3 regions of the Paenibacillus sp. J31P190 genome follow, and region 3 is predicted to be linked to each of the others. Evidence: riboswitches for the same ligand, from Rfam matches in the RefSeq annotation. Region 3 holds a riboswitch; each other region holds the start of a gene.
What was found. Region 3 has a riboswitch for cyclic di-GMP ahead of AC58U0_RS23470 (NADPH-dependent F420 reductase). Riboswitches for the same ligand answer to the same signal wherever they lie in the genome.
Positions count from the first base shown of each region.

Region 1 (3,152 bases), on a different contig from region 3:
TTGAACAACGGTGTAGATACTATTTGAATTTCGCTTTATCGTAACTTCCGTCTTACCGTTGATCGTTGTAAATATAGCCGGTACAAACATTAATTTACCGGTTGTTTCATCAAAGGTAACTGCGGAAGAACGATTTTCATTTAAAACTTGAGGAACTGTTATGGTTCTAGTCACATATATGCTGCCAAAGTTATTCATCTCATGTTTCTTGCCATTCGCCTCAGCAGTAATACTGAAGTCGACTAGGTCTGTTAACAATTTGACGTTCAGGCTTTTAGCTTTGTTTTCTATTTGTTCAGCTTTGCTCCCTGTAACTATCTCGATTTGAATGGTTAGAACAACATCTTTCAATGAAGCCCCCAATTGAGTAGCTAGCAAAGTTAAATCTATTAATTTTATAGGCAAATTATAGCTTGCCGATTCATTTTTAATGGAAATAACTGCGGAAGAGTCTTTAAATGAATCTGCTAGTGTGCCTACTGGCAATTGAACCTGAGATATCGGATCCGATCCTTCGATTTCTAGGCTTACTGTTTGTGCACCCTTGTCCTTGTCTTTGAGAAGACCCAAGGCTTTTCCTAATTTGTCGGCATCAAGAACGACTTTCGTTACCTGTTTGCCTTCTGAATTGGTATCTTTAGTTACGGTCGCTGCTCCTTTATCAAGCTTTACGCCATCTTTACCATCTGTTATCCCCGTACCCGGTGCAGGAGTTATAGGTCCTGTATTTCCCCCGACTGGAGATGTATCGTTTCCACCTTCACTGTTATCTCCAGGATCAGGACCAGAATCCCCGTTGTCTGGAATCGTTATTGGATCAGAACAGTTATCCATTGTGCCGTATGGCGATCCAGTACCATGATAACTCGGGGTACCCCCTGGAGTTCCGTTTCCAAGATTGATCGGGTAAAAATTCATAACACTACTACCAAGAAATAGATCGCCATTTCTTAGATATAACTTAGCCAGATAGTTCCCACTAGCCGGTAGCAGAAATTCATTGCCTCCACTTGTGTTCGAAAGATTAAGCTCATAGTTGTGGTTCTTAATCAGATTACTTGTAGTTTCAAAATAAAAGTAATAGTTACCTACGTATTTCAAACTACCTATACTCACAGATTCGTTGGTCGTAGTATCTTTTAATGCAAGATCAGAGATTGTGAATTGTGACTTATCGATTTGCGTGACAATGTTACTATTCCAAACACTATTATCATAAGGCATATATAATTCGACTCTGTTATCCCCATCTAATAGAGGAGTAAAAGATACTAATTTAGCTCCGCTCGGCATGTAGGATCCAGCAGGAATTTCTGAGAAGTATTGGTGCCCCGGCGATCTGTAAGCTCCGCTTGTAAAACGGTCTGGGCTATAATAGGAAACCGTTGAATCGCTCCAAACACTTTTACTAAGCTCTGTAGTTTGGTTACATACATTCATAACGATTTGGCTAGGCGCTTTATTAGGATTTAAGTTCAAATCATACTTAACCACTTTCAACAAAACATTGTTATCGTCATAGGTGGTATCTACAACAGTTCCGTATGTACTATAGGTTACATTAGTAACTCCTTGAGGGCTAGTAACTTGAATCGAGACCTTATTAGGATCATGAATATACACCTGACCGCTTAATTTCCCTGTAGTCGGGTTGTAAGTAAACCAGATGGTTTGTGCAGCATAGGATATAAGCGGCATAAACAGGGTAGCAACCATAACAACAGCAATTGACAAGCTTAACTTTCGTAATGACATGAATCTTAACAAAACAGCATCTACTCCTTTTTCTGTAAGTAATTTATCTATCAAAAAATAACCAAGCTCCAATGAGCGACCCGGCTATCATCCCATGAGGTATAACTCATGGCTTAGACCCGTGGCTTTGCGTCTCCATTTTTCAATGGGTTTGCCTTTGTTCGTTTATTGCTTGGTTATTAGATAATTTGGAGCTTAAAATTTCTTCTTCAAACGCACTCTTCCTAAATGATGTAAATCAAGCACTTCCTTCCTTTCTTTTTAGACAATAAAAAACCAAGCCCCTAAAGGTAACCCGGCTATCGTCCCATGAGGCATGACTCATGGCTTAGACCCGTGGCTTTGCGTCTCTATCTTTCGATAAATTTGCCTTTGTTCATTAATGCTTGGTTATTGGGTATATTCGCTCATTATTACTAGTCGTATAGAACCAACTATTTTCCATACTATTCCATAAAACATCAAATTTCAACACATTTCTACAAAAAAGAGGAAATCCATTTGCAAAGTGTGTAATTTCACACAAAATAGGGGGGGGCAATTTGACTAGCCGCCGCTCATAATCTCTGAGCGGTTATTTGTGTTGTTAGCGATACTGCGGCAGACAAAAAGAAAACCTTGCGAGGGTTAGTCGCAAGGCGATTCGGACGAATCATTTAGAAAACGTATTTTTGATTGGTGGGGTAGAGTCCCAGCTTATCAATTTAATATGGTACTTATTAAGTAATTCATCTGCACGGATTAATCTATTACTAGTAAATCTACCATTCCGTTCAATAATTAAAGCATCGGGAAAACCATGCCGATACTCCTCGCTATTTTCCAAATCACCCATATAATAGTTTGGGCTACCTGGAGAATAGTATATTTCTTGTGTTTGATTGACCTCTAGCAATGTTATTCTCTCATTCCCGCTAGCCAATCGTTTCTTCCACTTGCGATATTTCCCACGCCCTTCATCTGCACCAAAACCATCAAATTCACATATTAACGTATCTTGAATAACCTTTCGCTCTCCGTTAATTTCATATTCCAAACGATATGGAAACTCTCCGTATGTGATTTCAGGGCGTTGAGGGTTTGGTTCTGAATGAATTCCTATGAATATGAGAATCCAAGGAAAAGCAAAATACGCCACAGATACAAATGCCACAAATAATGGAATGCCTAGCAATAAAAATATTTTTACTTTCATTTACGAGCATCCTCCAACAAAGCACTTATTACTGAATCCATCGAGTGATTAGCTATTGCCACTATAAGCCGTTGTCCCAGTTGGTACTTCACCAAAAAGTCCGTTTAAAACTTCACCCGTAACAACATAATTCGTTACACTGGCGGTATAGTCCAGGTCACTTAAACCATATTCACTTAAATCTGGTTTTGCTGGATTAAAT
Region 1 covers NZ_JCAUAS010000020.1:104,347-107,498, forward strand. The annotation lists gene AC58U0_RS27750 (S-layer homology domain-containing protein) at 1-1,809, opposite strand, end outside; cyclic di-GMP riboswitch class I at 1,827-1,921, opposite strand; cyclic di-GMP riboswitch class I at 2,042-2,136, opposite strand; gene AC58U0_RS27755 (hypothetical protein) at 2,408-2,950, opposite strand; gene AC58U0_RS27760 (Tle-like phospholipase domain-containing protein) at 2,999-3,152, opposite strand, start outside.
Region 1: another riboswitch for cyclic di-GMP. It lies ahead of AC58U0_RS27750 (S-layer homology domain-containing protein); the one in region 3 lies ahead of AC58U0_RS23470 (NADPH-dependent F420 reductase).

Region 2 (3,152 bases), on a different contig from region 3:
CGCCCGTTGTCCCAGCAGGTAATGGGTTATCCATAACGAATTTAACTGTACCAGGAGTACTTAAATCGACATGATCGACATCAGCCGAGGTATCGACGCCCACGTAGTCCAGTGTATTTGGCAAAACATCAGTGATGACCATATTCACGGCATCTTCCGTGGTACTAGGATTCGCATACTTGATCGTATACGTGATCGTTTCCCCAGGTACTGCTGATGTTTTATCTACTGTTTTTTCCAAAGACAAAGAAATAGCGGCAGACGCAACAAAATTGTAATAAGGCAATATCGCTAGTGATAAAGCCATAAGCAAGAACAGCACTCTTTTAGGCAAATGCAAGAGGGTTCTGCTTCTTTTCAAACTCAATAAATGTTCCATACATTGCTCCCCCATAATCAGATAACATGAGCTGGCAATGTATTTTATTTTCAAAATATTCCAACTGCATGTCTCTTAAACAACTGTAAATCTTGATTCTTCTTCCTGGCATAAGAAATAAGTGCTGTTGTTTCTGCGTTAATCTATGTATGAGGACGAACAATCCTGTAATCAGAGTAAGAAATGCTTATGTAGTCGTGGAGATTGCTCTATTCGTCCTTCACCTCCTCGGAAACATGATAAATTTTCACCAGATAGATAAATATTTACAAATGACCATAAAACGAACTATGCCAAAAAAAAGAATTCTTTTTATTACACCAAATTAGACTGAACAAATTCTGAACAATTTCTTGCAAAAACGACAAAATTCTGTGCTATCGTGACATTATTTGCTGTAACACCTGTTGGCAAGATAAGAAAGGAATTTACGCAAATATCTAGAACAGAAATATGCATATTCTTAACAGAAACTTCTCGGAATGTTTGTGGTTGTATGAGATCCAAGAGAAAGGCGGTACCCTTTGTGATTAGAAAAAAGCTATCACTGTTAGTTATCGTTCTTGGGATTATCATTTTTCTCTATCCAACGTTAAACGATCGTTATGAGAGCTATCAGCAGAACAAAATTTTGAAACAATGGCAGGAAAATCTGCAGGATATGGATCAAACAGGCTCTGTCCTCGAGGAGGAGACAGATGCGGGGTTGGTCGTGCCTTCTTCCAGTCCCGCAGTGGAAGCTCTGCCGACAAGCAGCCAGCCGAGCAGCCAACCAAGCCCCTTGGCCGCGAAAACGACACCGAAGCCTGTAACATTGCCGCAGAAGAATATAGAGGGTGTCCTCACTATCGATAAAATTGATCTGAAGCTTCCTATTCTGACAGACGCTACCGTGAATAATTTGAAGATTTCCGTTGCAAGCATAGCTAATACAGGCAAAGCAGGCGCTGTTGGTAATTATGCCATTGCGGGTCATCGAAATCTGACCTACGGGAAAAATTTTAATAGATTAGATGAAGTAACTGAAGGGGATTTCATTGAAGTGAATACAGGGAGCAAAACGTATATCTACAAAGTAGTGGACAAACAGTATGTCCTCCCAGAGGATGTTTGGGTGCTGAAGGGCAACGGCAAAGATCGGGAGATTACGCTAATAACTTGCCATCCAATGGAAAATCCGACTCATCGTATTGCGATTAAGGGAATCATGGTGCAGTCGAAGGAATAAAATGTAATATTTTGTCTATTCAGAGAGACAAGCCTATGTTAAGATTGCACTATAGTGATTTAGTGATTATAGGGAGTCGGTGCGTTCCTCCGATAAAGGCAAATCTAGCGAAAACTAGAGACGCAAAACTAAAGGGCCTTCCTTAGCCGAACTAAGTTGGCAGCCAGTTACCGAAAGGGGATTTTTTGTGTTTAAAAAGCCAATTATACGAACGATTATAGCAACTTTTCTGTTTGCTCTTGCTCCGCAAGGGATATTTGCAGCTTCCAATCCTTCCGTGATTGATAAAGATGCTCTGAATAAAGGGATTATCTCGGTTCATTATTCAAACGATAAAAACTCCAAAGTTCTCGTGCGAATCATGAGAGAAAATGTTAAATATGATTACACCTTCGCAGAAGGGGATCAGTACCCTTTGCAGCTTGGAAACGGCCAGTATAAAGTGCTGATTGGTGAGTCCATTGGGGCTAATAAATATAAAGTTGTAGCGCAAGAACAAATCGATTTAGAAATGGAAGACGAGAATGCCGTATTTCTGCAGTCCATTCCGTTGATCGATTGGAACGATGAATCTAAGGCGGTCGTTGAGGCTAAGCAATTAGTTGGAGATAAAGAAAAAGATATCGACAAAATAAGAGCCATTTATGGATATATCACCACGCATTTTCAGTATGATTATGAGAAGGCCCAAACTGTAGCAGATAGTTATATACCTAATCTGGATACGGTCTATGCAGAGTCCAAAGGAATTTGTTATGACTTTGCAGCTACTTTTGCGGCTATGGCAAGAAGTGAGGGGATTCCAACCCGTCTGGTTATGGGATATGAAAGTCATGAGCCAGATACTTATCATGCGTGGAATCAAGTCTTTCTAAAGGAAAGTAAGGAATGGGTGACGATCGATACGACGTATGACGCTGTTCATATACAGGGTGGTGAAGCAATAGATATAATAAAAAACGATCATAATTATCAAATTTCCAAAATATATTAGAGTAAATGAAGAAACCTGTACTCAACTGAGTACAGGTTTTTTTGTGCCGTTTATGTTGAAAAAACATTAAATTCCAATATTTACAATACATCTTGTATCATATATCATTGATAATGATACATTTTGTTTCAAAGTCATAGGAGGTAGCACACATAAATAATCTCTAGAAAAAATTGATCCATGAATGGAGGTATGAAATGATGTTGAAGAAAAAGACGAGTGCTCTGCTGATTACTTTATTAATTTTTATGCAGAGTATTTACGGGATTGGCATTATTACTAAGGCCAGTGCGAACACGATTTCAAACAATATTCTTGACAGCGTGACGATGGCTGTATATGACAGCGCAGGTCAAGTCGTGACCGGCAATGTTTACGAGCCAAACTCCACAATACAGCTTGACTATACGTGGTCTCTGCCTAACGGTCATGGATATCAAGGTGGTGATACGTTTACATTCACTCTGCCGCAGCAATTTTTACTTTTCAGTGATATTTCCGGTGTTTTGGTCATGGGGCAGGATCAGCTTGGAACTTTCAACGTTAATCGA
Region 2 covers NZ_JCAUAS010000028.1:25,023-28,174, reverse strand. The annotation lists gene AC58U0_RS31525 (SdrD B-like domain-containing protein) at 1-379, opposite strand, end outside; gene AC58U0_RS31520 (class D sortase) at 906-1,607, shown strand; cyclic di-GMP riboswitch class I at 1,695-1,782, shown strand; gene AC58U0_RS31515 (transglutaminase-like domain-containing protein) at 1,795-2,601, shown strand; gene AC58U0_RS31510 (collagen binding domain-containing protein) at 2,799-3,152, shown strand, end outside.
Region 2: another riboswitch for cyclic di-GMP. It lies ahead of AC58U0_RS31515 (transglutaminase-like domain-containing protein); the one in region 3 lies ahead of AC58U0_RS23470 (NADPH-dependent F420 reductase).

Region 3 (3,152 bases):
AAAAGTAAGATGCTTCCGAAAATAAAGGAGGCCATATCGTAATGAATATGAGGAACAGTTTACAAGTTTAATTGAGGAGCGAATTCTTTGCTGGCTTGAACCTGTTGGTAAATGGGACAGCAAATTAACTAATCAAATATTTGATGAATATTTTAACGGGTAAGGCTGTTGCAAAACGTGAGAGTTCTTGTATAGATCCTTGAACTTAGAAACAGATTATTAATAATTCATTGGAGAAATTATTGTCGAGCCGTAGACCTTGGAGACTTAGTGATTTTTTTGGAAAAATAACTTATTGACATAAAAGGAGATACTTATCATGAAAACAACTAAAAAACTTCTTTCCACATATAATCTAGGAAATCTTACCTTGAAAAACCGAGTAGTAGTTGCCCCGATGACTCGCGTTTCTGCCGAAAAGAATGGAAATGCAACCGATAGAATGGCCCGATATTATGAAAGCTATGCTGCGGGTGGATTTGGTCTTGTGATTACCGAAGGAACATACACAGATGAAGAATACAGTCAAGGATTTTATTTTCAACCAGGAATCGCAAATGTTGAGCATGTCGGAGCATGGAAACAAGTAACTGAAGCTGTTCATGCTAAGGGTGGTAAAATTATATTGCAAATTGCCCATACTGGTGCTCTCAATATGGGTAATATTTATAAAAATGGGTCAGTGGCTCCTTCGGCTGTAAAGCCTTTAGGTGAGCAATCACCAGCATTTGGAGGTGAAGGCGAGTATGTAACGCCGAAGGAACTTACACTAGAAGAAATCAAAGCTATCATAGCCAGTTTTGCGGAAGCAGCTTTAAGAGCTGAACAAGCAGGGTTCGACGGGGTAGAGATTCACGGGGCAAGCGGTTATTTATTGGACGAATTTTTGACAGATTTCACAAATCTACGTCAAGATGAATATGGCGGATCAACTGAGAACCGTGTGCGTATAATCGCCGAAGTTATTAGAGCCGTCAAGGAGAAAGTTGGTCAACATTTTGTTGTCGGCGTTCGAATATCGCAGGCTAAATCCAATTACTTTGCGCACAAGTGGGCGAACGGTGAAGAAGACGCCCGAATCATTTTCGAAGCCATTGGCGCAGAAAAGCCCGATTATATCCACACCGTTGAATATAATGCCCATTTACCGGCCTTCGGGGATAGCGGTTCAACACTAGCTGAATTAGCAAAAAAATATGGAGATACGACTGTTATTGCTAATGGGCAACTGGATCAGCCAGAGGATGCCGAAAGGGCGCTGGAGGCAGGTTCAGATTTGATTTCACTAGGAAAAGCCGCACTAGCTAATCATGACTGGGTGTTCAAAGCAGAGAATGGTCTTCCGATGGAATCATCTTTAGAAAATATTTTGGGTCCTACACCTAATCTAAAGGACGAAGAATTGTATGGGTATGCGAAGTAAAGAATATCCCTATTGAAGAACAATAACGAGACTAATATGAGGATTTTTACAAAATAGATTTCTTGAAAATTAGATAAAGGCGAAACTGGCCGAAAGGCAGTGACACAAAGCCACAGATCTTCTCACTGTTCAAGTTTGACCGCCGGGTTACCCAAAATAACAAAAACACGGCCTATGGGTCGTGTTTTTGTTATTTGGAGAACTGGAGGGGAATAAGATATCAAAGCAGAATTTCAGTCGAAATTGCCCGTGATGGCTGGTAAAGGGAATATAAAAATTGTGCTAGTTGATAGGATCCGGAATGGTGCCGTCGCATAACCATGCTTGACGTATATCGAGCGGTTGATGTAGTGAATGAGGGGCACTTGTTTCAGATTCAAAAAAATTGCTGCCTTTTTTAAATTATATTGTAACTGTAACGGTTTCAGTTACGACTCGATAAAATAAATTAGATAATACCTGGGGGTGCGTAATGAAATTTGGCTTTATTGGAGCAGGAGTCGTTGCTCAAACGCTTGCGAAGCATCTGTTGCTGCACGGCCACGAAGTCATGCTGAGTAATAGCCGTGGTCCCGAAACGTTGTCGGAGCTGGTAAGTTCGCTCGGTGCTGGCGCGAAATCTGGAACGCCGTCAGAAGCAGCTGATCAGGACTACGTCATTTTGAGCGTAATGTGGTCGCAAGTTCCTGCAGCTTTGTCTATGGTTCCTGATTGGACAGGCCGCGTTCTTATTGATGCTACCAACCGTTTTGACAATATGGATTCCCTTGGTGACTTGTCAGAAGTGAATTCCAGTGAAATCGTAGCGCAATATGCTCCGGGCGCTCGTGTAATCAAAGCTTTCAACACAGTTCCGATGCAATGGATTCAGGATTATACGGAAAAGAAGCCGAAGACGGTCCTTTTCGTATCTGGAGACGACAGCCCGACAAAACAAGTTTTCCAAGAAATCTGGGAGGGATTTGGTTTTGCATGCATTGATCTTGGATCCTTAAGCCAAGGCGGTAGTCTTCAGCAAATAGGCGGTCCTCTCGCTGGGTTGAATTTAAATCTCTTGGAGAAATTCAGTGTTTGAAGCAACATTTAAGGGGTGATACGCTAACGCAACTGCAAACTTCTACTTGTCATCGCTAACCATGCATCCTTAAATGCAAGCTTGAATTGAAAGGGCTTCGGTCGATCATAGGTTCATAAAAGGTACGAAAAGAAAATTCCAGTTTCGTTGTTTTGCCCCTTTGCTGATTGATTTCTTCTTAGGTTGAGTCAAAGCGATCAACAGCGGAGAATTTTCGGAGATATCCGGAGATCTTGAACGTCTGATTGGCCGAAAACCAATGATAAAAAATGAAAATAAAGGGATGGAAATAGAAGATTCGTTTACTTTCCAATCCCTGTAGTCAAGGAGAATGAGATATGACACGCATAGGAAAACGCATCATCCAGTATCGCTTCGGCGATCCTAAAGAGGTTCTTCAGGTGGAGTCCGCAACTTTTGACCAACCACTTGCCGAAGGCGATGTGCTGGTCAGGATCACAAGGAGCGTGATTCATCCAGGTGATCTCCAGCTGATTGCCGCAAAGTCCGATTCGTCGGAAAAGCTGCCCGAAGGTCGGTTGCCTGGCCTCGAGGCGGCAGGAGTCATCGAGGATGCCGCGCCGGGTGCACTGGATGGAACAGGTTTGACGATGGGCATGCGCGTGGCGTTCTTCTACCCGGGAGCATGGCAGA
Region 3 covers NZ_JCAUAS010000015.1:29,934-33,085, reverse strand. The annotation lists gene AC58U0_RS23475 (oxidoreductase) at 320-1,423, shown strand; cyclic di-GMP riboswitch class I at 1,492-1,578, shown strand; gene AC58U0_RS23470 (NADPH-dependent F420 reductase) at 1,896-2,498, shown strand; gene AC58U0_RS23465 (alcohol dehydrogenase catalytic domain-containing protein) at 2,837-3,152, shown strand, end outside.